DNA from 4 places in the Streptomyces sp. NPDC027189 genome. Region 1 is predicted to be linked to each of the others. Evidence: riboswitches for the same ligand, from Rfam matches in the RefSeq annotation. Region 1 holds a riboswitch; each other region holds the start of a gene.
The links. A riboswitch is a leader RNA that binds a small molecule or an ion and turns the genes downstream of it on or off. The one in region 1 is predicted to bind cyclic di-AMP.
Positions count from the first base shown of each region.

Region 2: linked by a shared signal. The riboswitch ahead of ACZ4RZ_RS42705 (M23 family metallopeptidase) and the one ahead of ACZ4RZ_RS07190 (NlpC/P60 family protein) in region 1 are both predicted to bind cyclic di-AMP.
Region 3: linked by a shared signal. The riboswitch ahead of ACZ4RZ_RS03495 (C40 family peptidase) and the one ahead of ACZ4RZ_RS07190 (NlpC/P60 family protein) in region 1 are both predicted to bind cyclic di-AMP.
Region 4: linked by a shared signal. The riboswitch ahead of ACZ4RZ_RS30640 (transglycosylase SLT domain-containing protein) and the one ahead of ACZ4RZ_RS07190 (NlpC/P60 family protein) in region 1 are both predicted to bind cyclic di-AMP.

Region 1 is NZ_JBVHRI010000002.1:593,963-598,164, forward strand. Features, by position in the region: gene ACZ4RZ_RS07170 (FAD-dependent oxidoreductase) at 1-124, opposite strand, end outside; gene ACZ4RZ_RS07175 (hypothetical protein) at 225-401, opposite strand; gene ACZ4RZ_RS07180 (DUF2182 domain-containing protein) at 521-1,306, shown strand; gene ACZ4RZ_RS07185 (hypothetical protein) at 1,354-1,581, opposite strand; cyclic di-AMP (ydaO/yuaA leader) riboswitch at 1,876-2,048, shown strand; gene ACZ4RZ_RS07190 (NlpC/P60 family protein) at 2,058-3,215, shown strand; gene ACZ4RZ_RS07195 (luciferase domain-containing protein) at 3,337-3,804, shown strand; gene ACZ4RZ_RS07200 (alpha-amylase) at 3,810-4,202, opposite strand, start outside.
Region 2 is NZ_JBVHRI010000031.1:8,050-12,251, reverse strand. Features, by position in the region: gene ACZ4RZ_RS42710 (M16 family metallopeptidase) at 1-1,341, shown strand, start outside; cyclic di-AMP (ydaO/yuaA leader) riboswitch at 1,576-1,735, shown strand; gene ACZ4RZ_RS42705 (M23 family metallopeptidase) at 1,749-2,513, shown strand; gene ACZ4RZ_RS42700 (GntR family transcriptional regulator) at 2,700-3,395, shown strand; gene ACZ4RZ_RS42695 (HPr family phosphocarrier protein) at 3,620-3,901, opposite strand; gene ACZ4RZ_RS42690 (bifunctional acetate--CoA ligase family protein/GNAT family N-acetyltransferase) at 4,079-4,202, shown strand, end outside.
Region 3 is NZ_JBVHRI010000001.1:774,358-778,559, reverse strand. Features, by position in the region: gene ACZ4RZ_RS03505 (hypothetical protein) at 27-380, shown strand; gene ACZ4RZ_RS03500 (tellurite resistance/C4-dicarboxylate transporter family protein) at 358-1,374, opposite strand; gene ACZ4RZ_RS03495 (C40 family peptidase) at 1,574-2,767, opposite strand; cyclic di-AMP (ydaO/yuaA leader) riboswitch at 2,776-2,948, opposite strand; gene ACZ4RZ_RS03490 (hypothetical protein) at 3,130-3,279, shown strand; gene pcrA (DNA helicase PcrA) at 3,466-4,202, shown strand, end outside.
Region 4 is NZ_JBVHRI010000015.1:31,637-35,838, reverse strand. Features, by position in the region: gene ACZ4RZ_RS30650 (FAD-dependent oxidoreductase) at 1-185, shown strand, start outside; gene ACZ4RZ_RS30645 (HAD family hydrolase) at 492-1,331, shown strand; gene ACZ4RZ_RS30640 (transglycosylase SLT domain-containing protein) at 1,325-2,074, opposite strand; cyclic di-AMP (ydaO/yuaA leader) riboswitch at 2,078-2,235, opposite strand; gene ACZ4RZ_RS30635 (hypothetical protein) at 2,505-2,834, opposite strand; gene ACZ4RZ_RS30630 (CocE/NonD family hydrolase) at 2,875-4,202, opposite strand, start outside.

The DNA.
Region 1 (4,202 bases):
TCCGCTCGAAGAGGTCGATCGACACGCCCGGCTCAGCAGCCGTCGCGGATTTCAGCAACGCGTCGGCGGCGTAGATCCCGGCGGGGCCGGCTCCGACAATGGCTACCCGCAGGGGGCGAGGCATGATCAGGTTCCCTTCGAGCGGTAACAGACGTACTCGCCGGGAAGCCTAAACTAAGGCAAACCTAAGTCAGTAGCCGGGCTGGATCTATGACCTCATAAAGTCAGCTTATGAGGTCGGCTTCGAAGGAGGCCGACGCCTGGTGGCGCCGGGCGGCCACCTCGTCCGGGGAAGCCTTCGGGTCGCAGGCGCCGGTGAGTGCGGTCATCGGGCAGCCGCGCGGCGGGCCGGGGTCGCAGCGGTGGTTCATCCGCTCGGTGACGCGGATCGTCACCTCCATTCGCCCCCCGTCCTCGCAGGTCGGCAGGTCCTGCGGGGCAGAGCGGCTGCCAGGCGATCGACCGCCTTCTGTGATGACCTGGAAGTGTGTTCCGTAACTGGGCATCCCTCTCCGCACCCATGCGGCCGGGCAACCTCCTCCCGGCCCGGACGATGACCGCCGCCTGGTCCGTCATGCTGCTGCCCGCCCTCCTCGCGTGGCTCCTCGTGGTGGAGCAGGCCGACGGTATGGAGATGGAGCCGGGAACGATGGGCCTCGACCTGCCCCCGTTCCTCCTCCTCTGGGTGATCATGATGATCGCCATGATGTTCCCGTCCGTGGCGCCGGTGGCCGTCACCTGGGCCCTGGACATCGGCCGTCAGTCCTCCGGTACGGCCCGCGCGGCCCGGATCACCCGGTTCGCGGGCGGATACCTGATCGCTTGGGCGGCATTCGGCCTGGTCGTGTACGGGATCCTCACCGTGACCGGCAACCTTGTCGACAGCCACCCCGAAGCCGGGCGCTGGATCGGCGCCGGAGCCTTCCTGCTCGCCGGACTCCACCAGTTCAGTCCGCTGAAGAACATCTGCCTGCGCCACTGCCGAAGCCCCGCGGGTCGGTTCGTGCGCCATGGCGGCTACCGGTCGGGCACCCGCGACCTGCGCGTCGGGGCCCACCATGGGCTCTACTGCGTGGGCTGCTGCTGGGGGCTCATGATCGTCCTCGTTCCGCTGGGCACCATGAACATCGCGGCGATGGCCGCACTCGCGGTCGTCATCTTCATCGAGAAGCTGTGGCGGCTCGGACCGGTATTCAGCGCCGCGGTCGGCGTTGCGTTCCTGGTTCTGGCCGCACTGGCTCCGTTCCAGAGCTGGCTGCTGCCAGGACTGCAACACTCCGGGCTGTCGATGCAGCCGATGACGTGACCGCTCACCTCATGCGGTGTACCGGCGGTCGCGGCCGAGATGAACTGTCATGCGGCGTTGGCGTCCTGGGCCAGGCGACGGGCTCGGAGCACACGGACCATCGTATAGACGCGCAGGGCGGTGAAAGCGAGGACGGCGATGCCGAGCGCGGCCATGATCGGTTCCCCGTCCCTGGCGGCCGCATAGAAGAGGAAGCCGCTGAAGGGGATGCCGAGAGCGACGAACAGGGGCTCGCGGATCCAGAACGGGAGGAGGTTGATGAGCAGCCCGAGCATTCGGGCCACTTCATCAGGCCCATGCCAGCGTGCGCCGTGGTGGAGCCCACAGTTCCGGCAGCGAGATCAACTACGAGGCCCGCGGGCGGTGGACCAGGTCGGCGTGTACGCCCGGGGTCGAGGCCGAGCTGCTCGTCGCCGGTCCACACCGACCGCGCAAGCCGGGGCACCCAGTACGACGAAGGTCACAAATACATATCGGACACTTCGCACTTCAACCTTCACGCGAGGCACACAAGTTGGCTAGGTTGACGGGCGGACCGCACGACTCCCTCCGGCGAACCTCGCCGGGTCGCGCGGCCTCCGCCGAGTCCGGTGCGCCCCCGTGGCGGCCGGAGCCGGGGACCCGACCGACTTTGGGGTGAATCGGCCCAACCGCCCAGCAGGGCAAGGGCCGTAGGGCATACCTTCCGGAACCGTCCGCCCGAACCCGACAGCTGACTCGGTAGGCGGAACACGGAAGGAGTGCGTCCCCCATGGCTCCCGACGCCAAGCCGCCCGCAGCGGACGGGCCGAGCCGCGAAGAGGTCCGGCAGCGGATCAGCAGCCTCTACGACCAGGCCGAGACCGCCACCGGGAACTACAACGCGACCCGCGCGATGTCCACGGGGACGCGTGGGCGCGTCAACCCGGCGGTCGACAGCGGGCGCAGGCCCAACGATCCCGCCCTCGACGACGTCACCAGGCAATGGTTCGACGTGGGGCGCGCGCAGTTGGGGCCGACCGTCCCGGCGAGGCTGCCGGCCGACAGAATGCCGAACCGCGCGGCCGAGGCGCGGCCTGCACGTCCGGCGGTACGTCCGGCGGATGGACTCGCCCAGCGTGGGCGGGAGTCGACCGCCCGACCCGTCCCGGAGTTGACCGCCGGTCCTGTCGCCGGGGTGGCTGCCGGCCCGGTGGCGGAGTTGACCTCGGGGGCCGTCGCCGCGCTGCCGGCCGCGCCGCGGACACGGCAGGAAGTCGCCAAGGCCCTGCCGGCACCGGCCGCGGAACCGCGACAGGCCTCGGCCTCGTTGAAGACCTCCAAGGGGCAGATCCAGCAGAAGCTCGCGGTGGCCCGCGAGTTGCTCTCCCGCCACACCCCTCAGCTGATCGCGCCCTTCCCGGCGATCGAATCCCGGCCGGCGGAAGACGCCTGGCGTGCCTACGAGGAACTGACTCCTCGCCCGGCCGAAGAGGAGTGGCAGCCACAGCAATCGGCCACTCTCAGCACCACCACGCCCATCGCCGCTGTCGTGCCCATCGGCGCGGACAGCACCTCGGACTCCGGAGACGGCAGCAAAGCCGCGAAGGTACTCGCCTTTGCCCGTGGACAGATCGGCAGGCCATGCGTCTGGGGCGCGTCCGGACCGGGCTCGTACGACTGCTCGGGCCTCACCCAGGCCGCCTGGAGAACCGCCGGGGTCGCACTCCCGCGCACCGCGCGCGAGCAGGCGACCGTCGGTACGGCGATCCCCCTCGCCGACATCCGGCCCGGCGACCTGATCTTCTTCTACGGCGATGTCAGCCACGTCGGCCTCTACATCGGCGACGGCTTGATGATCCACGCGCCGAGCCCGGGAGCATACGTGCGCGAGGAGTCGATCTTCTTCGCCGAAGCGTCGGCGATCCACAGCGCGGCACGGCCCGCATGAGCCCTACGGCCCGGTGCACGGGGCCGCTCCGGGATCATGAGGGGCGCAGAACGGCCAATTGACCAAGCAGAGGGTGAAGGGGGGTAGTTGGCAGGGTGAATAGTGCGCGACCATGGTGCGCATGACCGTGGCCGATCGCGCCATGACCCAACTGGAGTCATGGCCGAACCTGATAAGTGGCTCGCCCCGATGCGCCGCTGGACGCGCCTTCGGGACGACGGGGCACGACATCGTCCACTTCCACTCCGACGACGCAGCGGATCTGCATCTCACGCATGCGGCCGTCCATCGGCTGCTCCCACACCTGCAGCACAGCACCGCTGTGCGGGTGCACCCCGGATCCTCGTGGATCACCGTGCTGCTGGACTGCGACGCCGATGTGGCGCTCCTGCTCACACTCATCAGCGTCGCTCTCAAGGAGCACGACGGGGCCGGAGGCGCCGCACCTCCCGAGGACCCCTCGACGCTCTGCGACTGGCAACCTCAGGCGATTCCCCCGTCGCGCGCGGGAGCCTCCGCGGCCGTGCGCCACCGGCGGGTTCCGGCCGCGTGGAAAGCAGTCGGCCGGTTCATCCCACACGGGCGCTGACGCGACTACGGTCCTACGGGCACGGCGACAACATGCCAGTGCCGGCCCTCCAGGCCGACGTACAGTCCGGCGTCGACCAGCTCGTCGCCGTCCCGCTCGTAGGTCTGCTCGGTGAGCAGCTCCGCGAGGCGGCACGGGCGGCCGCGGAGGTCGGTCCACGGCAGGCGGACCCGGCCCTGGGCGGGCTGGTCGGAGAGGTTGACGACCACGAGGTGGCGGGCTGATCCGGTGGCCCAGCACCAGGCGACCAGGTTGCCGTGGGACGGATTGTCCGGCCAGCCCGTGCAGTCGAGCAGCCGCCAGTCCCCTCCCGTGCGCATTCCGGACGAGGCGACCGAGGCCAGCAGCCGGTGGTGGAAGGCGAGCAGTTCCTTGTCGACGGGCTCCTCCGGGCGGCG
Region 2 (4,202 bases), on a different contig from region 1:
GAGGCCAAGCCGTGGGCCTTCCCGTCGCCCGAGCGCGGCACGCTCGACAACGGCTTGACGCTCCTGCGCTGCCACCGCCCCGGCCAGCAGGTCGTCGCAGTCGAGGTGATCCTCGCCGCGCCGCTGGAGGCCGAACCGGCGGGCCTCGACGGCATCGCCACGATCATGGCGCGAGCCTTCTCCGAGGGCACCGACAAGCACTCCGCCGAGGAGTTCGCCGCCGAGCTGGAGCGCTGCGGCGCCACCCTCGACTCGCACGCCGACCACCCCGGCGTACGCCTGTCGCTCGAAGTGCCCGCCTCGCGCCTGCCCAAGGCACTCGGTCTGCTCGCCGACGCCCTGAGGGCGCCGGCATTCGCGGACAGCGAGGTCGAGCGACTGGTCCGCAACCGCCTGGACGAGATCCCGCACGAGACGGCCAACCCGGCCCGCCGCGCGGCCAAGGAGCTCTCCAAGGAGTTGTTCCCGGCGGCCTCGCGCATGTCGCGCCCGCGACAGGGCACCGAGGAGACCGTCCAGAAGATCGACTCGGCGGCCGTACGCGCCTTCTACGAGAAGCACGTACGCCCCGCGACGGCCACCGCCGTCATCGTCGGTGACCTGACCGATGTCGACCTCGACGCGCTGCTCGCCGACACGCTCGGCTCCTGGACCGCCTCGTCCGCCGAGCCGCGCCCCGTGCCGCCGGTGAGCGCCGACGACACCGGCCGTGTGATCATCGTGGACCGCCCCGGAGCCGTCCAGACGCAGCTGCTCATCGGCCGCGTCGGCGCCGACCGGCACGACCGCGTCTGGCCCGCCCAGGTGCTCGGCACGTACTGCCTCGGCGGCACCCTCACCTCACGCCTGGACCGCGTCCTGCGCGAGGAAAAGGGCTACACCTACGGTGTGCGGGCGTTCGGCCAGGTGCTGCGCTCCGCTCCGGACGGCACGGGCGTCGCGATGCTCGCCATCAGCGGCTCGGTGGACACGCCGAACACCGGTCCGGCGCTCGACGACCTGTGGAAGGTGCTGCGTACCCTCGCCGCCGAGGGCCTGACGGACGCCGAGCGCGACATCGCCGTACAGAACCTGGTGGGTGTGGCGCCCCTCAAGTTCGAGACCGCGGCGGCCGTCGCGAGCACGCTCGCCGACCAGGTCGAGCAGTACCTGCCGGACGACTACCAGGCGACGCTCTATCAGCAGCTCGCCGCGACAGGCACCGTGGAGGCCACCGCGGCCGCCGTGAACGCCTTCCCGGTGGACCGTCTGGTGACCGTCCTGGTGGGTGACGCCGCGCAGATCGAGGAGCCCGTCAAGGCGCTCGGAATCGGTGAAGTCACCGTCGTCCGGGCCGAGTAGAGCAGCGCGACTCCCTGAGGACCCAGGTGACTGAAGAGTCACCTGGGTCTCCTTTTGCCCGGACTTCGTGTCTCTTTCCGGACTTCGTCCCCAAGATGTCCGTATTGATACGGAGGTTGCCCGTCTGCCCTGTGGCATGCGCTACAAAAGCCGTGATCCGTTTGTTGATTGAAAGATGCCCCGTTTAGCGTCGATCCGGCTGTTCGTCAGGCAGTGCGCCGCGCCCGCGGCACCGGACAGTCATCGCCGAGTCCCCGTACGGCGCGAGCCAGGGGAGCCGGGGACCCATACGCAGTCCCTGGGGTGAATCGGACGCCCTCCCCGGAGGGAGTCCGTAGGAGACCTTCCTGCTCCGAACCCGTCAGCTAACCCGGTAGGCGAGAAGGAAGGAAAGGATCAGCCCCTATATGGCGTTCACCTGTGGCACAGGGAAGCACCGTCGCCCGAGCCGCGTGAAGCGCACGACCACGAACGCCGTCGGCGTCGCGGCGCTCACCACCACCGGCGTCATCGGAACCCTGGCCGCCCCGGCACTGGCCGCGGACACCTCCGCCGAGCAGACCGGGCTGACTCCGATCATCACCATCGGCGACACTCTCGCCGAGAAGATCGACGCGCAGGCCGTCGCGCAGCAGCGCGCCGCCGACGAGGCCGCCGCGCGGAAGAAGGCCGAGGAGGCCGCCCGCAAGCAGGCCGCGGAGAGGGCCAAGGAGGCGCGCGAGGCCAAGGAGCGTGCCGCCCGTGCAGCCGAGCGCAAGCGCCTCAACACCTTCGTCCTGCCCATCACCGGCTCGTACATCTCCACCGGCTACAAGGCCGGCGGCAGCCTCTGGTCCTCCGGCAGCCACACCGGCGTCGACTTCCACGCCGCGTCCGGCACCTCGGTGCACGCCGTCGGCTCCGGCACGGTCGTCACGGCCGGCTGGGGCGGCGCGTACGGCAACCAGGTCGTCATCAAGATGCACGACGGCACGTACACGATGTACGGGCACCTGTCGTCCATCGGCGTCTCCGTGGGCCAGACGGTCACCCCGGGCCAGCAGGTGGGCCTCTCCGGGTCCACCGGCAACACGACCGGGCCGCACCTCCACTTCGAGGCCCGCACGACCGCGGAGTACGGCTCGGACATCGATCCGGTCGCGTACCTTCGCTCGCACGGTGTGAACGTCTGACGAGCGCTTCATCAGTTCCGTTGCCCCGGCTCGCCGAGCCGGGGCATCGTCGTTTCACGCGGCCGTGTGTCCAAAAAATATCCATGGATTCCGGCCTGCCATCGGAAATTCCGGCTCCCTGCAATAGAGTCACTGAACAAGCGTCAATCGATGGCGTTTCGCGGGGATTAAAGCGGAGGTCCGGTCATGCGTATTCCGGCGCACTCGGTATGCACGGCGATCCGTGACGACATTGTCGCGGGTGTCTACGAGCGAGGCGGCCGGCTCACCGAGGAACTGCTCGCGCGTCGCTACGGCGTCTCGCGCGTCCCCGTGCGCGAGGCCCTGCGGACGCTGGAGGCCGAGGGCTTCGTCGTCACCCGCCGGCACGCGGGCGCGTGCGTCGCGGAGCCCACCGAGCAGGAGGCCTCCGACCTGCTGGAGATGCGCATGCTCCTTGAGCCGCTGGGCGCCGCGCGGGCCGCGCAGCGCCGTACCGAGGCCCACCTCAAGGTGCTCCGAGGCCTGGTCAGGCTGGGGCAGGAGCGGTCCAGGAGGGGCCACAGCGAGGATCTGCGCTCGCTGGGCGGCTGGTTCCACGAGACCCTCGCGCAGGCCTCCGGAAGCCCCGCGCTCACCTCCACGCTCGCCCAGCTGCGGCACAAGATCGCGTGGATGTACGCGGTGGAGGCGTCGGCCAACCCCGCGGAGTCCTGGGCGGAACACGGCGGCATCGTGGACGCCGTGGCGCGCGGCGACAGCGAGCGGGCCCGGGCGATCACGGCCCTGCACACCGAGCGTGCCGCGGCCGCGCACCGGCTCCGTTTTCCCGGCGGCGGAGATCGTCCGGACCGTGTGAGGACTTCGCAACCTCCCGTAAACATGACGGGCCCGCGGCATTAACACGGGCGCCGTATACAAAGAGGGGTAATTCTCGGGGGACTATTTCTGCTGCCCGCAATAGGGAAAAGCGAAGGGCTCGCCCGATGTTTTCAGGCGAGCCCTTCTATATGCGTGCGGGGCGGCGGCTTTTGGACGAAAACCACCGCCACCATCAATTGAGCAACCCCAACGGCGCGCAACCGCCTCCGCGAGAGCGGCGCCGGTTCAGGTGCACAGGCGTGTGCTCAGACGGTCTCGGGGAGCTCCTCTAGACCCTCGGCGACCAGCTTCGCCAGACGGTCGAGGGCGGTGTCCGCACCCTCGGCGTCGGAGGCGAGGACGATCTCCTCGCCGCCCTGGGCGCCCAGGCCGAGGACGGCGAGCATGGAGGCCGCGTTGACGGGGTTGCCGTCGGCCTTGGCGATCGTCACGGGGATACCGGAGGCCGTCGCGGCCCGGACGAAGATGGAAGCGGGGCGGGCGTGAAGGCCCTCGGCCCAGCCGACGTTGACGCGGCGCTCAGCCATGTGATGCTGCCCTTCAGGTTTTCAGGGTTGTCTAGACCAGTGTCCCATATCGTGAAGCGTCTCCGGAGCGGTCCTTCGTCCCGTCCGGAGTGTGGTCGGATCGCGGCCTCGATCCGACGTCCGTTCCCCACAGACTGCCTCGCGCCGTTGTCGGATGCGAGCCGTACTCTGGGGCCCATGCAGACCTCGTCGGACCGGCACGAGTACCCCGCTCACTGGGAGGCGGACGTGGTGCTGCGTGACGGTGGTACCGCACGCATCAGGCCCATCACCATTGATGACGCCGACCGCCTGGTCAGCT
Region 3 (4,202 bases), on a different contig from region 1:
GGGGCGTCCGATTAGGCTCCGGCCTCATGGACGTACTCATCCATCTCTTCGTCGGCCTGCACATCATCGGCATCGCCGCGCTCCTCGGCGGCTTCCTCACCCAGATGAAGGCGATGGGCCAGGGCACCGCCCGCTTCGTCCCGGCGATGCTGCACGGCGCGCTGACCATGCTGGTCACCGGCGTCGTCCTGGTTGGCCTCAACCAGGCCGACGACAATCCGGTCAACAACATCAAGATCGGCGTGAAGCTGGCCCTGCTGATCGTGATCCTGGGGCTCGTCTATGTGAAGCGGGACGACGAGAAGGTGGACAAGGGCCTCTTCGGGCTCGTCGGTCTGCTGACCACCGCGAACATCTTCATCGCGGTGCTCTGGACCTGAGCGGGCCGCTCGGCCTGTTCGATCCGGTATGGCCGTGCGTTCCGGCCGTGATCATCGCGTGGACCGCTCCCGCCGCGACGGCCAGCCACACCGCCACCGAGATCCACAGCAGCACCTGCCCGGGCCCCTTGAGCCAGGAGACGCCGAGGGCGGTCGCGGCCGACAGAGACGCCACCGCCGTCATCCCCATCGGGAAGACGGTCGCCCAGCGGCGCGCGTCGTAGCGGAGCCTCGGCCACCCCAGCTCCGCGACGGCGAGGACGCAGTAGGAGGCGAAGGCGAGCACGAGGAGCGCGACGGTCACGGTGCGCAGGACGTCGCTGTCGTCGTCGTTCCACAAGTACGGGTTCACGTGATGCGCGGCGATGAGCGTGGCCCCGGCCAGCGCCGAGATGGCGAGCGCGCCGCCCGCGACCCAGTGGTCCCCGGAGCTCCGGACCACCTCCCGGACGTCGAAGTGCGTGAACGCCACTCCGTAGAGCACGATCCCCAGCCAGAACAGCACCAGCCCGGCGTGCGCGAGCCACTCCGGGCCCACGGCCGCGGCGAGCGTGGCGCACAGCACCGAGAGTCCCTGCGTGGCCACACACACCAGGAACACCCCTCCCGGCATACGGCGCTTCCAGTGCCGTGCGACGACGAGGAGCAGCACCGGCCACAGCACGGCCGACAGCGCGAGCAGGGCCTCGGCCGGCTCCTGCCACCCCAGCGCGGACAGCCGGGTCCCCAGCACGGTCGTCGCCGCGACGGCGGTGAGCCCGGGAGGCGTGCAAGCCTCCTTTACCCACCGCGCGCGCTCCCACAGAAGGCGTACGACGAAGTCCGCGGCGAGCGCGAGCCAGGCGACGCAGGTCAGGGCCAGCGCGATACGGGACAGGGTCTCGTAGCCGGTCAGGTGCAGCCCGATCGAGACGATGCCGGTGGCCATGACGGCGGCACCGGCGGCGGGCGGCCGCTGCGCCCACCAGGCGCGGAGCTGGGAGATGGCTGGCATGCGCCTGATGCTAGGGATCTTCGGACGAGTTGCCCGCGGGGCACGCGCGCGTGGAGCGTGAAAACGCGGGGGCACGCGCGGGTGGAGCACGAAAACGCCGGGCACGCGCGTGAGGCACAAAAACGCGGGGCACCCGCGCGTGGAGCACGATCTGCCCCACGCGCGCGTGCCCCGCACAATGCGTTGCTCGCGGAACGGCTTACGCCGGGCGCACCACGCTGTGGATCGCCGACGTGCCGTCGTAGTAGATCGACTCCTCGCGGACGTACGCCCCCGGCTTGGGCGCGTGGATCATCATCCCGTTGCCGATGTACAGGCCGACGTGGCTGACATCGTCATAGAAGAAGACCAGGTCACCGGGCTGGGCGTCGGACAGGGAGACGGTCGTGCCGGCGTTCACCTGGTCGTAGGTGACGCGCGGCAGGGAGACGCCGGCGGCCTTCCAGGCAGCCTGGGTGAAACCCGAGCAGTCGTACGAGTCCGGGCCGGTCGCCCCCCAGACGTACGGCTTGCCGATCTGCGCGCGGGCGAACGCGAGCGCCTTCGCCGCCTTCGTCGCGTACGAGGAGTCGGTGGTCGTGGTGCCCGAGCCGGTCGTGGTGCCCGAGCCGGTCGTGGTGTCCGACGAGCCGGTCGTCGTGCTCGACGAGGACTCCTGCTGGGCCGCCTTCTTCGCGGCCTCGGCGGCGGCCTGCTGCTGCGCCAGCTCCGCCGCCTTGCGCGCGGCCTCCTGCTGCTTCTTCTTCTCGATCGCCGCGAGCCGCGCCTTCTCCTCGGCGGTCAGCTTCGAGAGCAGTTCGCGGGCCTCGGTGAGCTTGTGCTGAACGTCGGCCTTGGACGTCTTGAGCGCGTTCTGCGAGCTGGTCAGCGTCTCCAGACTCTTGGCGGCCTCCGCGCGCTTCTTGGTGGTGGCGGCCTGATCGGTGATGTAGTCGTCGACCGCCGCCTTCTGGCGGGTGGTCAGACGGCTCATCAGCTGGGTCTGGTCGAAGTAGTCCTGCGGGTTGTCGGCGAGCAGGAGGGTCGCGGTGTTGGGGGCGGCGGCCCCGGTGCGGTACTGCGCCGCCGCGAACGAACCGAGCTCCTCACGCGCGGTGTTGAGCTTGTCGGTGCGCTGGGCGACGTCGTCGAGGAGGGTGTCGACCTGCTTGCGCTGCTTGGAGGTCTTCTCCTTGGCCGCGTTGTACTTGTCGGTGGCCGTCTCGGCCTGGTGGTAGAGGTCGTTGACCTTCTTCTCGACCTCTTCGAGGCTCGGCCTGGGTTCGGCCGAGGGTGCGGCGTTCGCCGTCTGGGAGAGCAGGGCGACGGAGGTGAGAGCCGCCGTCGCGAGGGCGGGGGTCCGTATGCCTGCTACGCGCGTGCCCGTAGGACGCCATTTGCGATGCGACGCCAAGAGAGGCGACTCCTTCCGTCATCCGCCTACCGAGTTAGCTGTCGGGTTCGGGCGGGTGGATCCGGAAGGTTTGCCCTACGGTCCTTGCCCCACAGGGCAGTTGGACCGATTCACCCCAAGGTCGGTTGGGTCCCCGGCTCCGGCTGCCGCAGGGGCGCACCGGATTGAGCGGAGGCCGCACGGCCCGGCGTCGTTCGCCGGTGGGTGTCGAGCGGCCTGCCCGGCACGCTAGCCAACTCATGTGGCTTCTGTGAAGTTTGATGTGCGATATGCCCGATACATTTTCGTGACCTTGACCCTGAGCGTCACCCTGGGCAGTTAATCCGGAAAGATCTATGGCGAGTTGTCCGGAAGGCGGCGACATGTGCCTCGTTATCGGCATCGCGGTGGCGATCGCCAAGGTCTTCCGGGGCGACGGCTCCGCGCTCCCCGACGGCCGCAAGATCGTCGCCGGTGCGGCGAGTGGCGACCTGGTGCCCGTCTCCCCTCAGGGCGTGTACGTGCCGGCCTGATCGATCGCCGACCGCGACGGGATGATTCCGTAGGGTGAGAAGACGCCGGGCGGCCGACTCCGGAAGATCCTCGGCTTCCGAGCCGTGTCAAGAGGCCCGGTCGAGCTCTGATCCGTGTCACGAGATCCGATCGAGTTTTCAGGGTGGCGGCGGGGTGTCAGTGAGGCCGCCTAGACTCGGAGAGCGATGAGCAGCCTCTTTGATGACAGCTTCCTGGCGGACCTCAAGCCCACCCGGGCCCACGAGGAAGAGCCCCCGCCGCCGCCCGAGGACGATCACGTACCGGAGCCCGTTCCGGACGATCTGTTCGGCGGGAAGTTCGACGTGCCGCCGGACCGGGACGCGTACTACCGCGACGGCGCGCACCGGCCCGCCGTGGACTCCGCGGCGCTGCTGGACGGGCTGAACGAGAACCAGCGCGCGGCCGTGGTGCACTCCGGCTCCCCGCTGCTCATCGTGGCCGGCGCGGGCTCCGGCAAGACCCGCGTGCTCACCCACCGGATCGCCTATCTGCTGGCCGAGCGGAATGTCCACCCCGGCCAGATCCTCGCGATCACCTTCACCAACAAGGCCGCGGGCGAGATGAAGGAGCGCGTCGAGCACCTCGTCGGCCCGCGCGCGGGCGCGATGTGGGTAATGACCTTCCACAGCGCGTGTGTGCGGATTCTGCGCCGCGAGAGCAAGAAGCTCGGCTTCACCTCCTCCTTCTCGATCTACGACGCCGCCGACTCCAAGCGTCTTATGGCGCTCGTCTGCCGTGATCTCGACCTCGACCCCAAGCGCTTCCCGCCGAAGTCGTTCAGCGCCAAGATCTCGAACCTGAAGAACGAGCTGATCGACGAGGAGGACTTCGCGGCCCAGGCCACCGACGGCTTCGAGAAGACCCTCGCTCAGGCGTACGCGATGTATCAGTCGCGTCTGCG
Region 4 (4,202 bases), on a different contig from region 1:
GCACCGAGCTCGCGGTCAGCCGGGGTACGCCGAAACTCGGCGGGGGGTATCGGTCGTCCGTGCCCGGGTTGTACTTCACGGGGTTGCCGGCGGCGGCCTCGTACGGGCCGGTGATGCGGTTCGTGTGCGGGACGGAGTTCGCTTCACCGCGGCTGGCCAAGCACTTGGTGGCTGCGCACGGGTAGTCGAGGCAGGGGGCGCCCTTGCGCGTGGGTGCGCCCCCTGGCCGTCGCATCACATCGGCACGGCTCCGGCCGCTCGTCCCGCCCGCGGCTCGCGTCGGGCCAACTCCGCGCCTGGGGGCTGTTGTTGGACCCGGACGCGGTGGCGCACACCGGTGTGGGCAGAAGTGGACCACCCATGGCCAGTACGGCCGATAACGCCGGTATCGCCCATACCGTCCGTGCGGTGAACGGTGTTGCTGACGGGATACCGGACGTCGTCCGGTTCACGCCGGGCCGATGAGTCGTTCGATCCGTATTCTTCGGATCATGGCCGCTCCGACTGCATATTCACTCATCGCCACTGACCTGGACGGGACGCTGCTGCGCGGCGACGACACACTCTCCGACCGGTCGCGCGCCGCGTTGGCGAGAGCCACGGCCGAGGGTGCCCAGCATCTGGTGGTGACGGGACGGCCGGCACCCAGGGTCCGACCGCTCCTGGACGAACTCGGCGGCCAGGGACTGGCGGTGTGCGGGCAGGGGGCGCAGTTGTACGACGCCGGGGCGCACCGTCTGCTGTGGTCGGTGACCCTGGACAGGGAGCTGGCGGAGACCGCGCTCGGCAAGATCGAGGCGGAGGTCGGGCTGCTCTACGCGGCGGTGGACCAGGACGGTGTGGACGGCCTGACGCTCATCGAGCCGGGGTATGTCATGCCGCATCCGACGCTGCCGGCGGTACGGGTGCCGCGCCGCGACGACCTCTGGACGGAGCCGATCAGCAAGGTGCTGCTCCGTCACCCCTCGCTGTCCGACGACGAGTTGGCCTTGGCCGCGCGGGGAGTGGTCGGTTCGCTGGCGACGGTCACCATGTCGGGGCCGGGCACCGTCGAACTCCAGCCATGCGGTGTGACCAAGGCGACGGGGCTCGCCCTCGCCGCCGCTCACCTCGGCCTCAGCCACGCCACCACCCTCGCCTTCGGCGACATGCCCAACGACATCCCCATGTTCGACTGGGCCGCCCATGGCGTCGCCATGGCCAACGCCCACCCGGAGCTGAAGGCGGTGGCCGACGAGGTGACCCTGTCGAACGAGGAGGACGGGATCGCGGTGGTGCTGGAGCGGCTCTTCGGGGCCCAGGAGAAGGCCCGGGAGAACGTGTCTCAGTAGGCGCCGTTGACGTTGTCGATCGAGCCGTACTTCGCCGCCGCGTAGTTGCAGGCCGCCGTGATGTTCGCGACCGGGTCGTAGGGGTCCATCGAGGTGCCGGGGACGTGGTACGCCTTGAAGGTCGGGTCGATGACCTGGAGGAGGCCCTTGGACGGGATGCCGGCGGCGGCGTTGGAGTCCCAGTTGTTGATGGCCCGGGGGTTGCCGGAGGACTCCCGCATGACGTTGCGGTGGATGCCGTTGTAGGTGCCCGGAATGTGCGCCTTGCCCATGATGTCCAGCGAGTGCTTGATCCAGCCGTCCAGATTGTTGGCGTACGTCTTCGTGGAGGCGGGGGCGGCCGGCGTCGCGGACTGGGTGCTTGCCTTGGTCGCCGAGCCCAACTTCACGGTCCTCGTGCCCACTGTCAGCGTCAGGCCCGGGGAGAGGGCCGTCGGGTTCGCACCGATCACCGCACGGTTGGCGTCGTACAGCTTCTTCCAGCCGCCGCTCTGCGGGTACTTCTGCGCGATCTTGGACAGGGTGTCGCCCGCGACCACCTTGTAGGTGACGAGCTGGACGTCGGTGATCGTGACTGCGGCAGCCTTCGTGACCTGCGGCGCTTGCGCCGGCTGGGCGGCGTGCGCGCTGGTCGCGCTCACGAGGGGAAGGGCCAGCGCGGCTCCGCTCGTGCCTGCGGCGATCATGCAGCGGGTGAACGTGCTGCTGGTCTTGGGGCGGTAGTGCTTGCCTCGTGCGGGCATGACGACATTCCTCTCCGGCGCCTGCGAGGTGAGCTGTCGGGTTCGGGCGGGAGGTGCCCGGCCGCGCGCTGGGCGCGGCTTCACCCCTAGCCGTTCCGTTGGTCCGGACCGGCGGCTTACCTGGGTCCCCCGCTCCTGCCGTGCGTGGGTGGGTGGGTTTCCGGGCGGTGGCAGGATTCGGCGATCCGCCCGGATCGGGGCGAACGTATGCGAGAGCACATGTCGGGAACAAGACCCGAATTCATGGCTCAGTCCGTTTTAATCCCGGAAAAGGAGGGGGTGAAATGCCCGATTGTGCCGGAATGTGATCCTCAACTTGGCTTTCGCGAAGGGGAATCGAGGTGGTGGGGCATGGCGCCGGGGCGGCTCGGGCGTGACTCAATTCACGCGACCAAGGCACATTAAAGCGGCAATGCTTTTAATTCGGACATTACGCATCGAGCGTCCGGGCCGGGGAATGCCGGGGAGGAGCTGGGCGCACCTCCCACACGGAGAGGTCCGTGTCGGGGTTGTCGTCGGGGAGGCGGCCCGCGTCGGGCTTGAAGTAGAGGCCGTAGCCCCAGTATTCGGGGAGTTCGTGGCACATCAGGTCGGGATACGGCTCGAACTGCCGCCCCTGGTATGCCCTGTTGATCCTCGCGACGGCTTCCGCCCGTGAGATCCCGAAGCGCGTGACCATCTCGTGGGCCATCTCGCGGAAGTGCGCGAGCATGCCCTCGTCGAGGTCCATCAGGAATTCCGCGGTCCGCGTCTGCGCCATGGCCTCAGGGCTCCCTGCCGGACCCCCGGCCCTCCAAGTCCTAGCCCGCGGCTCGGGGGATCCGCTTCTCCCAGGTCCGGTGGAAGACCACCTCGTCGCCGTCCTTGCAGACGACCTCGTTGGAGGTGATGAAGTCCTCGGCGTCGCAAGTGATTTCGGAGCTCGTCGAGATGCGCGCGTCCCAGGGCAGGTCCGGGCGGTGCAGGCGGACCGACCACGTCGAGCGGGCGCGGGCGGAGAGGGGGTTGGAGTCGTTGATGGTGTAGGTCTCCAGCGCGTTCTCGGTGAATTCGAGACCGTCGGGGTAGACGCGGGTGCCGCCGTAGCGCGGGTCGACCTCCAAGCGCCACGCGCAGGCGGCCACGTCGCGGACCACCAGGCGTTCCGGGCGGGGTTCGTCCAGCGTCGTCGGGACGATGACCCCCAGCGGTTCGGACTGCTCCGGATCCTCGAAAGTGAGGGAGGGCGTCGACTCCCGTGTTCTTACCGGGAGTTCCAGCAGGCTGCCCGTCGGGTCCAGGGTGATACCGGCCTCCGAGCCCGGCTGGGGCCAGATCCAGGGCCAGTACGCGTTGGAGACGGAGAGGCGGATGCGGTGGCCCGGCGGGAACGCGTAGCCGATGCTGGTCAGGTCGAAAACCACCTCCTCCGTAGCACCCGGCTTCCAGGGAACCGCCTGGTCACGACCATGACGCTTTGACAGGTTCAGTACACCCCGGGTGACGAGTGTCGAGGCTCCGTGGGGGGCCACGTCGCAGAGGCGGGCGATCACCTGACCCCGGTGAACCGAGGACCTCAGCCGCAGGCGGACTCTCGGACGGCCCAACACCCAGGTCTCCTCCGGTACTTCGAATTCGAAGCAGGCGGATCTCGCGTCCTCCTCCCGCTGGTCCGGGGGCAGGTCCGCGTCGTTCCCGAGGGGGAGGAAGCGGCCCGCGTCCGCGCCCGTGTGCTGGGGCGAGCGGATCAGTACCGGGTCGCCCTGGAGCGCGTACGAGACGGGGGTGACGGAGGGGGAGGGCCAGGCCGGGTCGCCGACCCAGCGGCCGGGGAGCTCCGAGTACGTCGTCGCCGGGAGATGTGCGTCCATCACGTACGAGCGGAGGACGGGGGTGGACAAGGCGCCCGTGTCCTTGTCCCGGAGCCAGTGGTCCCACCAGCGCAGGGTCTCCTGGAGGAAGCCGATCGCCGGGCCGGGCGGCAGGCCCCGGTCGGGATACTGGTGCGACCAGGGGCCGATCAGGCCGCGTACGCGATCCCGCGGAAGGTGTTCCACCAGCCGCAGCACCGTGTCGCGGTACGGGTCGTGCCAGCCGCCGACCGCGAGGACCGCCGCCCGGATCGCGCCGTAGTCCTCGCAGACGCTGC